Regions from separate parts of the Asticcacaulis sp. P2_B1 genome, predicted to be linked through region 1. Evidence: predicted binding sites of a transcription regulator. Region 1 holds the regulator's gene; the other holds the start of a gene.
The links. Region 1 encodes LexA, which represses DNA repair genes until DNA is damaged. Its sites were predicted from a motif close to ATGTTCNCNANNTGTTCT; they were not measured.
Positions count from the first base shown of each region.

Region 2: a site for LexA is predicted at 5,415-5,432, ahead of dinB (DNA polymerase IV). Genes of this name have one in related genera too.

Region 1 covers NZ_JBFUDD010000001.1:183,541-191,344, reverse strand. Annotated here, with positions in the region: gene AC1DX3_RS00880 (anthranilate synthase component II) at 1-107, shown strand, start outside; gene trpD (anthranilate phosphoribosyltransferase) at 100-1,119, shown strand; gene trpC (indole-3-glycerol phosphate synthase TrpC) at 1,120-1,914, shown strand; gene lexA (transcriptional repressor LexA) at 2,005-2,703, shown strand; gene AC1DX3_RS00860 (ComEC/Rec2 family competence protein) at 2,700-4,865, opposite strand; gene gltX (glutamate--tRNA ligase) at 4,951-6,378, shown strand; gene gltA (citrate synthase) at 6,454-7,743, shown strand.
Region 2 covers NZ_JBFUDD010000006.1:206,442-214,245, forward strand. Annotated here, with positions in the region: gene pdeM (ligase-associated DNA damage response endonuclease PdeM) at 1-105, shown strand, start outside; gene rutB (pyrimidine utilization protein B) at 234-926, shown strand; gene rutC (pyrimidine utilization protein C) at 919-1,302, shown strand; gene rutD (pyrimidine utilization protein D) at 1,292-2,092, shown strand; gene rutA (pyrimidine utilization protein A) at 2,094-3,161, shown strand; gene AC1DX3_RS15335 (nucleoside hydrolase) at 3,162-4,100, shown strand; gene dinB (DNA polymerase IV) at 4,272-5,363, opposite strand; gene AC1DX3_RS15345 (DUF72 domain-containing protein) at 5,499-6,290, shown strand; gene AC1DX3_RS15350 (Gfo/Idh/MocA family protein) at 6,291-7,298, shown strand; gene AC1DX3_RS15355 (class I SAM-dependent methyltransferase) at 7,409-7,804, shown strand, end outside.

The DNA.
Region 1 (7,804 bases):
ATGGCGTGCAGTTCCACCCCGAATCGATCGCTACCGAAGGCGGCCACCAATTGTTGGCCAACTTTCTCGAACTGGCCGGAATCGAAAGCCAGAATATCTATGTCTGACGCTTTCAAGCCCTTGTTGGCAAAACTCGCCGACGGCACGACGCTCGATGAGGCCGACGCAGAGATGTTCTTCGCCGCCTGTTTGCGTGGCGAACCGACACCGGCCCAGGTCGCTGCCGCCGTCACCGCCATCCGTATCCGCGGCGAAACCGTCGGTGAAATCGCCGCCTGCGCCCGCGCCATGCGCTCGGCCGCCATCCGGCTCGATCATCCTTACGATGTCATCGATGTTTGCGGCACCGGTGGCGACGGCCTGCATACGCTCAATATCTCGACGGCCGTCGGTTTCGTAGCGGCCGGCGGTGGCCTGAAGGTCGCCAAGCACGGCAACCGCGCCATTACGTCGAAGTCCGGTACGGCTGACGTCCTCGCCGAACTCGGTGTTAATCTCGAAGCGACCCTGGAGCAACAACGCCGGGCCCTCGATGAGGCCGGGATCTGCTTTATGTTCGCCCAGGCCCATCATGGCGCCATGCGGCACGTCTCGCCGATTCGCCAACAGCTGGGCTTCCGCACCATCTTCAACCTGCTGGGCCCCCTGTCCAATCCCGCCGGCGCCAAACGTCAGGTCGTCGGCGTGCCGTCGGTGCGCTTTGTCGACCCCATTGCCCAGGCCCTGGGCCAACTGGGCGCCACACGCGCCTGGGCCGTGCACGGCTCGGGACTGGATGAATTGACTACGACGGGGGAAACCGAGGTTGCCGAATGGCGCGACGGTTATGTCCGCTTGTTCAAAATTACCCCCGAGGCCGTCGGCTTGCCGCGCGCCGCACTGGCCGACATTACCGGTGGAGCCCCTGACTATAACGCCAAGGCCTTGATGGCCTTGCTGAACGGCGAAAAGGGCGCTTATCGTGACATCGTCATGCTGAACGCCGCGGCGGCCTTCCTGGTCGCTGAAAAGGTCGAAACCCTGCGCGAAGGTATCCATCTGGCGGGCGAGGTTATCGATTCAGGTAAGGCGAAGGCGGCTTTGGATACCCTGATTGAAACCACGAAAAGCACCGCCTGAATGACCGATATTCTTGAGAAAATTGCCGCCTATAAGCGGGAAGATGTCGCCCAGCGCCGCACCGCTGTCACCCAAGGCGATCTTGAAGCGCAGATTCGTGCCATCGGCGCGCCCAGGGAGTTTGCCGACGCACTTGTAGCCAACAAGAAACCGGGCGGCTTATCGTTGATCGCTGAAATCAAGAAGGCCAGTCCGTCCAAAGGCCTGATTCGCGAAGACTTCGATCCACCGCACCTCGCGCTTGAATATCAGGCAGGTGGTGCGTCATGCCTTTCGATTCTGACCGATAATCCAAGCTTTATGGGCCACGAATCGCATTTCACCGCCGCACGGTCATCGGTTGCCCTGCCCTGTATACGCAAGGAATTCCTGGTCGATGTCTGGCAGGTAGCCGAATCACGCGCCATCGGCGCCGACGCGATTCTGGTGATCATGGCGATGATTGACGATACCCTGGCCAACGAGTTGATCGATGCTGCCCATCACTACGGGATGGATGCCCTCGTTGAGGTGCACAATGCCGAAGAGATGGAACGCGCCCTTCGCCTGACATCCAAACTGATCGGCATAAATAACCGAAATCTCAGGGATTTTCACGTCGATTTGAAAGTTACCGAAGACCTGTCCGGCATGGTGTCATCGGACCACGTATTGGTGGCCGAAAGTGGCATCTTCACCCCGCTTGACGTGGCGCGGCTGGCCAAAACCGGCGCTACAGCCATGCTGGTCGGGGAAAGCCTTATGCGCCAAGGCGACGTCACGGATGCGACAAAAAAACTTCTGACGTTAGCTTGACATTAACGGGAACACATATAGAACATCGAGCCTAGGTTCATGACTTGTTCCGCAAGTGGGCGGTGCAAGCGGTGCGATATAGGTGCTCCCATGTTGACGACCAAACAACGCGAACTTTTGATGTTCATTCATGAACGCATCAAAGAAGGCGGCGTCTCGCCCTCTTTCGATGAAATGAAGGAAGCGTTAGACTTGGCGTCCAAATCCGGCATTCACCGGCTGATTACGGCCCTTGAAGAGCGCGGCTTTATCCGCCGCCTCGCTCACCGCGCCCGCGCTCTTGAGGTCATTAAATTGCCCGACCAAGCCACCACCTCGGCGCCGCCGAAGGGCCGTCAGGCCTTCGTGCCCCAGGTCGTCGAAGGCGCCCGCCCTGTCGAGACGCCCAAAGCTGCTAACGAAGATACCCGTGAATTGCCGTTGTTGGGCAAAATCGCGGCTGGCGTGCCGATCGAGGCCATGGGGCAGGAACGTGACCGTATGCGCATCCCGGAGTCGATGCTGGGTGCCGGCGAGCACTATATCCTCGAAATCGAAGGCGATTCGATGATCAATGCTGGCATTCTCAATGGCGACTATGTCGTCATCAAGAAGACGGATACGGCCCAGTCGGGCGAAATCGTGGTCGCCCTGGTCGACGGAGATACAGCGACCCTGAAGCGTCTGCGCAAGAAGGGAGCATCGATTGCCCTAGAAGCCGCCAATCCGGCCTACAAGACGCGCATCTACAATACCGACGAGGTCAGTGTTCAAGGCCGGTTGGTGGGGCTCGTCCGCCGTTACCACTAATAGCCAGCATCGCTGCCTTCTTCTTCCGACCGTGTTGACCAATAGCGTTTACCGCGTAACGGCTGGGACGCGCGGATAAGCCAGGTCTTGTCTCTCCGCGTCAATTCCAGCGCGCCCATGCGGTCGAAGTCACCTGAACTGATATGATTGACGCCCTGACAGACGGCTGGCCAGTCGCCGACCGGATTACGCATGACCACCAGGTCGCTGGATTGACAGAGTTGCAAAAGACGTTTGTCGTTCGGCGGTTTATTGCTGAACCAGAAGCCGACCCGGTATTTGGCCGTCGCCAAAGGCGCACAGCCATAGCCTTGGCAAACATAGCCCTCAGCATCGACGGGCGACAGGCCGTAATGATGCGTCCATTGCTCGAAACCATACTGTCGCACCTTCGGGCGCAGAACATAGGCGGTTGCACCGGTACGGACGGCCGCATTGCCGCCTTCGGAATCGATCCAGATATCCGGTGGCGCGACGCGCGGCCACCACATAATGCTGCTCGCGAGAAATAGCCCAAGCCAACGCCCCTTGCCGCGAACGAGGCAAATCCATATGAGCCCCAGAAAGGACAGCGGCAGGACATAGGCTGGCGCCGACGGCCAATTGATAACGGCATGAGGTAGGTGGGCAGTCAGATCTGCAATACGATCGATAAGCCACAAGCCGCCACCGGCAATACGCAGACACAGCCAGCCCAGGGGCGTCGCCGACAACACGGTACCCAGGGCGAGGAACGGCATGACGATAAAACTGGTGATTGGCGCCTCGAATAGATTGGACGCCAGACCGTAGACCGAGAAGCGATTGAAATAGGCGATAGCGAACGGCGTGGTGGCCAGGGTGGCAACAACGGATGCCACCAGCGACAACCACAGGCCATGCAGGCCTTTTTGGATGAAGCGCACCCAAGCTGGAACACTGAGTTCGCTGATGGCCGGCGTCATGGTCTCAGCCAGAGCCAAAAGTGCTGCGGTGGCGCTGAATGACATCTGGAACCCCGGTTGGACAACGGCCTCGGGCGTCAGGATAAGGACGACGATAGCGGCGATCGCCAAAGCGCGCAGACTCAAGGCTCGCCGATCGACCAGGATGGCGCCGAAGGCGACGCAGGCCACGACGGCCGAACGTACCGCGGGTGCCGGACTGCCCGAAATAGCGAGATAGAGCAGGATGCAAACAATACTCAGGGCCGCTGCGAGCTTCTTGACCGGCAGGCGCAGGGCCAAGGGCGGGATCAAGGCCATGAGGAAGCGCAGACCGAAAAATATGAAACCGCCGACGACCGCCATATGAACTCCGGAAATCGACAGGATGTGCGCTAACCCGGAGTCGCGCATATTCTGCGTCAGGCTTTGCGGAATAAAGGCCTGCTGTCCCGTCACCAGAGCCGCGGCGAAACCGCCCATGGCGCGACCATTGCTGAATTCCGGCGTAATATCGGCAACGATCTTATGTGTTATCGACCAACGCAAACGGTTGAGCTTCAACAGGAAGTCGAGTTGCCAGCCACGTTTGGGCGCCGGGATGACCTGCGGCGTTCCGGGCACCAAGCCGACGCCACCAATGCCTTGGAAATAGGCTCCACGAGCGAAATCGTAACCGCCCGGCATATTGGGCGGCGGCGGTGGGTTGAGAATGGCAAACATCGATATAGCGTCCCCAGGCTTGATACCGGCGGCTTCGATAATGCCAGGTCGCAGACTGACGCGTATCCGCAACGGCACATCCTTCAGATCAACGCCGCGCATGGCAATCGGCGCCAGCAACAGGCGCGGCGCGTCTTCACTGGCTGAGACATTGTCGATGACGAAGGCCTGGAGGCTATAATTGGTCTGGCTTGGATCGAGAACCGGTGCCCGAACATGTTCGGCGCGCAGCTTGCAAACGGTCATACCAAGACTGAAGAATAACAAAAGAAGAGCAAAACCATAAAGATAGCTATTCCAGTTCATACGTCGGATCAACCACACAACGACAAACATCAAGATGGTCGGCAGAACAACCCACCACCAGGACGGCTCGAACAGTAAGGCAAGATAAAGCGCCGCGCCGGCCCCGAAGGCGACCGGCAGCCACAGGAACAGACGGCCCGCCTGCATATCGATAGCTTTATGCGTCCATAGCTTGAACCTGTCAGGCGTGACGGAAATCGCGAATTTCAAGGCGGCGGGTCTCAAAACAGGTTGGGTTCGCGGCAAAGATGGCTATAAGAACGCTCACATTTTTGGCTTTCAAAGACCACTGACCATGACCCAATCGAATCCGCAAGCCCCGGGCGCCGTCGTTACCCGTTTCGCCCCCTCACCCACCGGCTATCTGCATATCGGCGGCGCGCGGACGGCGCTCTTCAACTGGCTATACGCGCGCCATAACGGCGGCAAGTTTCTGATCCGCATCGAGGATACGGATCGCGAGCGTTCGACCCAGCCGGCCGTCGACGCCATTTTCGAGGGACTCGACTGGCTAGGCTTGAAGGCCGACGACACAATCGTCTTCCAACATACGCGCGAAGACCGCCACAAGGCCGCCGTTGCCGAACTGGTCGCCAAGGGCCACGCCTATGCCTGTTTCATGACGCCGGAAGAGACCGAAATGGCGCGCGAAGAGGCCCGCGCGGCCGGCCATGCTTTGCGCTCGCATTGGCGCGACCGTACGCCAACGGCGGATGAAATGAGCCAACCCCATGTCATCCGCTTCAAGGGACCTCTGGACGAGCCCCTGGTGGTCCATGATGCGGTCCAGGGTGACGTCCGCTTCAATACCAAGGATATGGACGATCTGGTTCTGCTGCGCTCCGACGGCACCCCGACCTATAATCTGGCCGTGGTCGTCGACGACCACGACATGGGCATCACGCACATCATCCGCGGTGACGACCACCTCAACAATGCCGCGCGCCAGAGCCTGATCTATATGGCGCTCGACTGGGCCGTGCCGGTGTTCGCCCACATCCCGCTCATTCATGGTCCGGATGGTGCCAAGCTCAGCAAGCGCCACGGCGCCCAGGCGGTCGGAGACTATCAAAGCCTGGGCTATTTGCCCGAGGCCATGCGCAACTATCTGGCACGTCTGGGCTGGTCGCATGGTGATGACGAAATCTTCGACGACGCCCAGGCCATCGCCTGGTTCGATATAGCCGATATCAACCGGGCGCCGGCGCGGTTGGATTTCGCCAAACTGGGATCGGTCAATGCGCACTGGATCCGGCTGTCCGATCCGGAACGCCTGGTCGACCTGGTCATGAAAGAACTGACCGCCGAAGGTTTTTCCGACGATCACAAGGCAAAAACCCGTGAAATTTTGCGCCGCACCTTGCCGCTGATCAAGGAACGGGCGCAAACGATTCCACAACTGGCCGAGCTGTCGCAGTTCGCTTTGGCGAAACCACCATTTCACATAGACGATAAAACGAAAAATATGCTGACTGAGGAGACGATGTCACGCCTAGCCCGTCTTCACGAAAATGTGTTGACGTGGACGGCATGGGATCATGAGTCAATTGACGGACAATTGAAGCAATTCATTGAAAATGAAGGGATTGGTTTCGGCAAGATCGGACCTGTGCTACGCGGCATTCTGTCCGCCGGTCATCCTGCACCCGACATTTCGAAGGTTTTTGCAGCACTCGGCAAGACCGAGGCCGATAATCGTCTCAAGGGGGGTCTTTTCATTTAGTGTTACAGTTTATATAGCAGGCGCGACGCTATTTTGGTTGCGCCGCACACAATCTATCTGAGGGTAACGCGTACTATGACCCAAGCCTCTTCCGCCAAGCTCACCGTTGCCGACAAGGCCGTTGATTTACCCGTGCTCAAGGGCACGCTCGGCCCCGACGTTCTGGACATCCGCAAGCTTTATGCCGAGACGGACAACTTCACCTATGATCCGGGCTTCACCTCGACGGCATCGTGCGAAAGCAAGATCACCTTTATCGACGGCGACGCCGGCGTGCTGCTGCACCGCGGTTATCCGATCGGTCAGTTGGCTGAAAAGTCGACCTTCCTCGAAACCTGCTATCTGCTGCTGCACGGCGAACTCCCGACAGCCGCCGAATTCGAACCGTTTGAGACTTCGATCACACGCCACACCATGTTGCATGAGCAGTTCGACCGCTTCTTCTCCGGCTTCCGCCGTGATGCGCACCCGATGGCCATCCTGACGGGCGCTGTCGGCGCCCTCTCCGCCTTCTATCACGACAGTCTGGACATCCACGATCTGAAGCAACGCGAGATTTCGGCGCACCGTCTGATCGCCAAGATGCCGACGATTGCCGCCCGCGCTTTCAAGTACAGCATGGGCCAGCCGTTCGTTCATCCGCTCAACAAGCTCAGCTATTCGGAAAACTTCCTGCGCATGTGCTTCGCCGTGCCGGCCGAAGAGTATGTGGTCAATCCGATTCTGTCGAAGGCGATGGATCGCATCTTCATCCTGCACGCCGATCACGAGCAGAATGCGTCGACCTCGACCGTGCGTCTGGCTGGGTCGTCGGGCGCCAATCCGTTTGCCTGTATCGCGGCCGGCATCGCTTGTCTCTGGGGCCCCAGCCACGGCGGCGCCAACGAGGAAGCGCTCAACATGCTGAAGGAAATCGGCACGCCGGAGCGCATTCCGGAATTCATCGCCGGCGTGAAGGACCGTAAGTACAAGCTGATGGGCTTCGGTCACCGCGTGTATAAGAACTACGACCCACGTGCCACGGTTATGAAGCAGTCGGCGGATGAGGTTCTGGAAGCTGTCGGCGATAAGAACGATCCATTGTTCCAGGTTGCCAAGGAACTGGAGCGCATCGCACTGAACGACGAGTATTTCATCTCGCGCAAGCTGTTCCCCAATGTCGACTTCTATTCTGGTATTACTTTGTCGGCCATGGGCTTCCCGACGACCATGTTCACCGTGCTGTTCGCCTTGGCGCGCACGGTCGGTTGGATCGCGCAATGGAAGGAAATGATCGAGGATCCGGGCCAGAAGATCGGCCGTCCGCGTCAGCTGTACACCGGTTCGGTGCAACGGGACTATGTGCCGGTGTCGGCACGCGGTTGATCAAACAGTAATGGGGTTTGGGGCCTGTGGCCCCAAGACTTTACTTCCTCCAATAAATATG
Region 2 (7,804 bases), on a different contig from region 1:
ACCGGCGGGCTGGACTTGAGAGACGAGGCGTTCGTCAGGCTGGGCGGCGACGATCCATTGCGGGCGTTTTTGGTGTATCGCCAGACCGTCGTGGCGGTGGGATAACGGGCTTATCGCGCGTTGCGCTGACTTCACCTCTTTTTGCTGCGCCGCCAAAATTTCATGCTTGTGCATTTGAAACTTCTCTGATTAGCTGATCAGAAATCAGCGTTGTTCGCTTGACGAGGTGAGGCATGACGACGAGTTTTGAATTGCCGGCGCGACCCGAAAATCTCACGCTACAGGCGGCTGAGACGGCGGTTATCGTTATCGACATGCAAAACGCCTATGCCTCGATGGGCGGCTATGTTGACCTGGCAGGGTTTGACATTTCCGGCGCGCAATCGACCATTCAGAATATCAAGCGGACGTTGTCGGCGGCGCGCGAAGCCGGCATTCAGATTGTCTATCTGCAAAACGGCTGGGACCCCGACTATGTCGAGGCCGGCACGCCTTTGTCGCCCAACTGGCACAAGTCGAACGCGCTCAAGACCATGCGGCGCAACCCCAATTTACAGGGGCAGCTGCTGGCGCGCGGCGGCTGGGATTACGAGATTATCGACGAGCTGACACCGCAGCCGGGCGACATCCGCGTGCACAAGACGCGCTATTCCGCCTTCTTCAATTCGCAGCTCGATTCTATCCTGCGCGCCCGCGGCATTCGCAATCTCGTTTTTGTCGGCATCGCCACCAATGTCTGTGTCGAAAGCACCCTGCGCGACGGCTTCCATCTCGAATATTTCGGTATTGTCCTGGAAGACGCTACCCATCATCTTGGCCCGCCGTTTTTGCAGCAAGCGGCGATCTACAATATCGAAACCTTCTTCGGCTGGGTGTCGTCGGTCGGAGATTTCACCCACGCCATCGAGGATTTGACCCATGCCTAAAACCGTCATCAACCCTCCCGGTTTTCCCAAACCCCTGGCGCCCTATTCGTCCGGCACCAAGGCCGACGGCGTCGTTTATGTATCCGGCACATTGGCCATCGATCCGGACGGTTCGGTGCACGCGCCCGGCGACGCCACGGCACAGACACGGCATATCCTGGAGACCATCAAGAAGGTCGTCGAGGCCGGCGGCGGAGCCATGGATGACATCACCTTCAACCATATCTTCCTGACCGACTGGGCGCATTACGCCGCCATGAACGCGGTCTATGCCGAGTATTTCCCAGGCGAAAAGCCGGCGCGGTTCTGCATCCAGTGCGGCCTGGTCAAGCCCGGCCTGGTGGTCGAGATCGCCAGCGTCGCCCATGTCAGCTGACGGGCAATTCCAGTTTATCAATGGTTTGGCGGTTACCGTTTACGGTGACGGTCCGGCGGTTGTGATGTCGGCGGGCCTGGGTGGGTTGGGCAGCTATTGGAAGCCGCAACTGGCGGCCTTGGAAGGCTACCAAGTCATCCTCTACGATCACCGCGGCACGGGCGACAGCGCGCGCGATCTGCCCTCGCCCTATGCAGTTTCGGATCTTGCCGACGATATCAAAATCATTCTCGATGGGCTGGAAATCGAGGCCGCCCATGTGGTCGGCCATGCCGCCGGCGGAGTCGCCGGTCTGGAGCTGGCGCGGACATTTCCGGATCGTGTGAAATCCTTAACTGTCGTGAACGGTTGGGCGGTCGCCGACCGGCATTTCAAGCGCTGTTTCGAGATCAGAACGGCTATCTATAAGGCTGGTGGGCCGGAAGCCTATCTCAGGGCGCAGCCGTTGTTCCTGTTTCCGGCCGAGTGGATTTCCGAGCATTTGGGCGAGCTGGACGCCCAGGCGGCGCATCACTTACCGGGTTTCCAGAGCGAAGCCGTGTTGATGGCGCGCATCCAGGCCTTGGCCGATTTCGATATTTCCGAGACTCTGGATACGGTCACCTGCCCGGTTCTCGTGATCGCTGCCTTGGACGACATGCTGGTGCCCGTGCGCAGTTCGGTGCAACTGGACGACGGCCTGCCGGACTCGCAACTGGTGGCCCTGCCGTGGGGCGGGCACGCGGTCAATGTCACCGTGCCGGAAGATTTCAATTCCTACCTCAACGCTTTTCTGAAGGATCTTGGCTGACATGGACATCGGTGTTTTCATCCCCATCGGCAATAATGGCTGGCTCATCTCCGAGAACGCGCCGCAATATATGCCGTCGTTCGAGCTCAACAAGACGATCGTCCAGAAGGCGGAGGCCTATGGACTGGACTTCGCGCTCAGCATGATCAAGCTGCGCGGGTTCGGCGGGAAGACCGAGTTCTGGGAGCACAATCTCGAGAGCTTTACCCTGATGGCCGGGTTGGCCGCGGTGACCGAGCGCATCAAGATCTACGCGACCTCAGCGACCCTGACTCTGCCGCCGGCGATCGTGGCGCGGATGGCGTCGACCATCGATTCGATCGCGCCGGGACGGTTCGGGGTCAATCTGGTCACCGGCTGGCAGAAGGCCGAGTACGATCAGATGGGGTTATGGCCAGGCGAAGAGCATTATCTCAAACGCTACGATATGTTGAAGGAATATGCCCAGATTTTGCGCGATCTGTGGGACACCGGGGTATCGAATTTCAAGGGCGATTATTTCGAGATGACGGATTGCCGCGTCAGTCCGCGGCCGGCAGTCTCGCCCAAGATCATCTGCGCCGGATCGTCGGATGAGGGACTGGCGTTTTCGGCGCAATATGCCGATTACGCTTTTTGTTTGGGTGTCGGGGTCAATACGCCGAAAGCCTTTGAAAAGAACAATATTCGGCTGAAGGCCGCGACCGACAAGACCGGCCGCAAGGTCGAGGTTTTCGTCTTGATGATGGTCATCGCCGACGAAACCGACGAAGCGGCGGAGGCCAAGTGGCAGTCCTATCGCGACGGTGTCGACGAGGACGCGGTCAAGTGGTTGAAGGCGCAGTCGGCGCCCAATGCCGTCAACAAGACGACCAATACGGTGCAGTTGTCGGATACCGTGTCGGCGGTCAATATCAATATGGGCACCCTCGTCGGATCCTATGCCAAGGTCGCGGCCATGCTGGACGAGATGGCTGAGGTCGAGGGCACCGGCGGGGTGCTGCTGACCTTCGACGATTTCATCAAGGGCATGGACGATTTCGGCACCAAGATCCAGCCGCTGATGAAGACGCGGAAACATATTGCCTGAATGAGCCCGCGCAAGATCATTATCGATACCGATCCGGGCCAGGACGATGCGTTGGCGTTGATGCTGGCCCTGGCGTCGCCGGAGGAGCTGGAGGTGCTGGGGGTTGTGGCGGTGGCCGGCAATGTCGGGCTGCACCACACGCTCAACAATGCCCGCAAGGTGGTGGAACTGACCGGGCGGATGGATGTCCCGGTCTATGCCGGATCGGACCGGCCGTTGCGGCAGGCTTTGGTGACGGCGGAGCATGTGCATGGCGTGACGGGACTGGACGGGCCGGACCTGCCGGAGCCGAGTTTGCCGGAGCAAGTCCTTGGCGGGATTCAGTTTATTGTCGATATGGTGCGGGCGGTCGATGATGTCACCTTGGTTACGCTTGGGCCGTTGACGGATATTGCCAGGGCTTTTGAGCAGGCGCCGGATATTGTCGGGCGGGTGCGCGAAGTGGTGATGATGCTGGGTGCGTTTCGCGAGCTTGGCAATGTCACGCCGACGGCCGAGTTCAACGCCTATGTCGATCCGGAGGCGGCCGATATCGTGTTTCGCAGTGGGGTGCGGATCGTCATGTTCCCGCTGGACGCGACGCATCAGGTCCAGTCGACGCAAGTGCGAATCCAGCGGTTGCGCGACATGGGTAACCGAGCCGGGCCGACGGCGGCCATCATGCTGAAGGCGTCGGAAGCCTTTGATATCAACAAGTTCGGCTGGGACGGGGCGCCTTTGCACGATCCGTGCACCATCGCGTGGTTGCTGAAACCGGAGCTGTTTTCCGGCCGAGCGGTCAATGTGATGGTGGAAACTGAGAGTGCTTTGACGCGCGGCATGACGGTGGTGGATTGGTACAAGGCGACGGATCGCGCGCACAATGCCTTGGTGATGACCAAGGCGGATGCGGACGGGTTTTATGAGCTGTTGTTCGAGCGTTTGGCGAGATTGCCGTAATATTATTATCCACAGATAAGTCAGATAAGCACAGATTTCATGATTTATTGGAAGGTATGAGGTAAGTTTAAATATTGCGAGCTCTGCTCGCGTTCTCATAATTTCGCCAAATATCTGGTCTTTCTCTATAGCATCTGTGCTTATCTGGCTTATCTGTGGATAATACTACTTCTACAATAATAAACTCATCTGGGGTTCGGCATCGTGGGCTTCGTCGGCGAGGCCCGACAGGGTCACACCCAACAGGCGGATCGGTTTCTCTGTCGGGAAGACGCCGGCCAGGAGTTCGTGCGACAGACGCAAAAGGTCGTCCTTGCCGGCGATGGGAGCATGGCCGGTGCGCGAGCGCGTGATGATCTTGAAGTCGCTATATTTGACCTTCAAGGTCACGGTGCGGCCCTTGATTTCGCCGTCATTGCAGTAGCGCCACAGCTTATCGATGATGGGCAGAAGCCTGTTCCACGCCTCGTCGAAGTCGGAAACGTCGTCGAAAAAGGTGTTTTCGCCACCGACCGATTTGCGCACCTGGTCGGCATGGACGGCGCGATGGTCGATGCCGCGCGAGATGCCGTAATAGTAATTTCCGGAGATCCCGAAATGTGTCACGAGGAACTCGTGCGTTTGGTTGCGAATATCGAGGCCGGTATAGAGGCCAAGGCGGTTCATCTTGGCAGCGGTGGCCGGGCCGATACCGTGGAATTTCTTGACCGGCAGGCTTTCGACAAAGACGGGTCCCATGGCCGGTTTGATGACGAACAGGCCGTCGGGTTTGTTCTGATCCGAGGCCAGTTTGGCGAGGAATTTGTTGTAGGAGACGCCAGCGGAGGCGGTTAACCCAGTCGCTTCCTTGATCTTGGCGCGGATTTCTTCGGCGATCTGGGTGGCCGAAGCGATGTTTTTGAGGTTTTCGGTGACGTCGAGATAGGCTTCGTCGAGCGATAAGGGCTGAATGACGGGAGTATATTCGGCGAAAATGTCGCGGATCTGACGGGACACCTGCTTATATTTGTCGAAATTCGATTTGACGAAGATCAGGTCAGGGCATTTGCGCTTGGCGGTGACGCTGGGCATGGCGGAATGGACGCCGTATTTGCGCGCTTCGTAGCTGGCCGCGGCAACGACACCGCGCAGGGACGAGCCGCCGACAGCGACCGGCTTGCCGCGCAGTTCGGGATTGTCGCGTTGTTCGACCGAGGCGAAAAAAGCATCCATGTCGATATGGATGATTTTCCTCTGCGGAGCGTCCATGGAATCTGCACTCATGTCGGGCTTCGATTCGACCTGTATAGCTGCGATTGACACTATGGCATATTCGGAACATAAAGTGAACATATTATTTATCGCCCTTGCCGGAAACGGACGGGACCGATAGAAAAGCAGCACACACGGAGACGCGAGATGGCGAAGATTTATGTCGGGATCGGCGGATGGGTCTATGAGGACTGGCGCGGGCCGTTTTATCCGGAAGGGTTGTCGCAGAAGAAGGAGTTGGAATATGCCAGCTCGAAACTGACCTCGATCGAGGTCAACGGGACCTATTACGGTTCACACAAGCCGGAAACCTACCGCAAGTGGGCCGAGGAGACGCCGGACGGGTTCGTCTTCACGCTGAAGGGGTCGCGTTTCGCCACCAATCGCAAGGACCTTTCGCAGTCGAAGGAGTCGGTCGAGCGATTTTTGACCAGCGGCATCACCGAGATGAAGGAGAAGCTGGGCCCCCTCAACTGGCAGTTCATGGCGACCAAGAAGTTCGATCCGGTCGATTTCGAGAACTTCCTCAAGCTGTTGCCGCCCGAACAGGACGGCCTGGCTTTGCGCCACGCCGTTGAGGTGCGTCACCCGACCTTCCAGTGCGAGGAGTTCGTCGATTTGGTGCGCAAGTACAAGGTGGGTATCGTGACCGGGGTTGACGATCCCGATTTTCCGGTCATTGCCGATTTGACCGCCGATTTCGCCTATGTCCGTATCATGGGGACCCAGGACCGTGACGATATGGGTTATGACGACGCGGCGCGCGACGCCTGGGTCTATCGGTTAAGGACCTTGAGCGAAGGCCAGGTGCCGCACGATCTGGCCAGCTACGGCAAGGACCAGCCCAATAAGCCGCACGACGTTTTTGCCTATATTATCAGCGGTCACAAGGTGAACAATCCGGCCGTGGCCATGTCGCTGATCGAACGGTTGGGATAGATGACAAAGACAGTATGGGGCGTGCTCAGCACGGCGAAAATCGGCGTCAACAAGGTCATTCCGGCCCTGATGCAAAGCGACATGATCCGCGTCAAGGGGATCGGTTCGCGGTCTTTGGAGGCGGCGCAAGGTGCGGTGGACAAACTGGGGCTCGAGCAGGCCTATGGGTCGTACGAAGAGCTGCTGGCCGACCCGGAGATCGAGGTCATCTATAACCCGCTGCCTAACCATCTGCATGTGCCGATGACCCTGGCGGCAGCGCGCGCCGGCAAGCATGTCCTGTGCGAAAAGCCGATGGCCTTGAATGCCGGCGAGATCGATCAGTTGAGCGAGTTCGATGGTAAGGTGCTAATCCAGGAAGCCTTTATGGTGCGGCATTCGACGCAATGGATCGAGGCGCGGCGGCTGATCCGCGAGGGTACGATCGGCGCCCCGCATATGGTCCAGTCCTATTTCAGCTATGAGAATCTCGACGACCAGAATATCCGCAACAAGGTCGAATGGGGCGGTGGCGGGCTGATGGATATCGGCTGCTACTGCGTCGTCGCCGGGCGCTATTTCTTCGAGGCGGAACCAGTACGAGCGATAGTTTTGGGCGAACGCAGCGTGCAATTCGGCACCGATGTCATCACCTCAGGGATGCTCGATTTCGGCCAGGGCCGTCAGCTGACCTTCGCCGTGTCGACCATGTTGGGGCGCAGCCAGTGCGTCAATATTTTCGGCCCGAAGGCGCGGATGTCCTTGCCTATCCCGTTCAATCAACCGGTCGATAGCCCGAGCCATATCGTGGTCGACAGTGGCCAAACACTCGACGGCGGCACCGCGGTGACCTATACTTTGCAGACATCGAATCAGTATCAGCTGATGGGTGAAGCTTTCAGCCGGGCGGTGCGCGGCGAAGCGCCCCTGCTCTACGGCTTGGACGATGCGCGGGCCAATATGCGGATTATCGACGCCTTATTTGCGTCGGAAACGTCCGGGCGGTGGGAGACTGTGGTTAGGTTTTAGCCGGCGCACTTCGCGTGGGCCAGGCCGGTTCACGACATGGCAGCCAATAGCCTTGGGGCCTGCGGCGATGTATAGTCCCGCGCGTTGGAAGCCTTACAGGATCATCAGTCATGCCAGCGACGGACAAGCTGTTCGCGGGATCCATCCCCGAGATTTACGATACCCACATGGTGCCCCTCATCTTCGAGTCCTATGCGGCTGACCTGGCCCAGCGGGTCACGGCGACAGCGCCTTTGCGGGTCCTGGAAACAGCGGCGGGAACCGGGGTCGTTACGCGTGCCTTGGCCCCGCTTCTTAGTGAAAGCGCCGACTATATCGTCAGCGATCTCAATCCACCCATGCTGGAAAGGGCGGCGGCGCGGCAAGGCAAGGACGCGCGCATCACCTGGCAACAAGCGGACGCGCTCAGCCTGCCCTTCACGGCCGCAAGTTTTGACGCGGTTGTCTGTCAGTTCGGCGCCATGTTCTTCCCGGACCGGGTGACCGGCTATCGCGAGGCGCTGCGT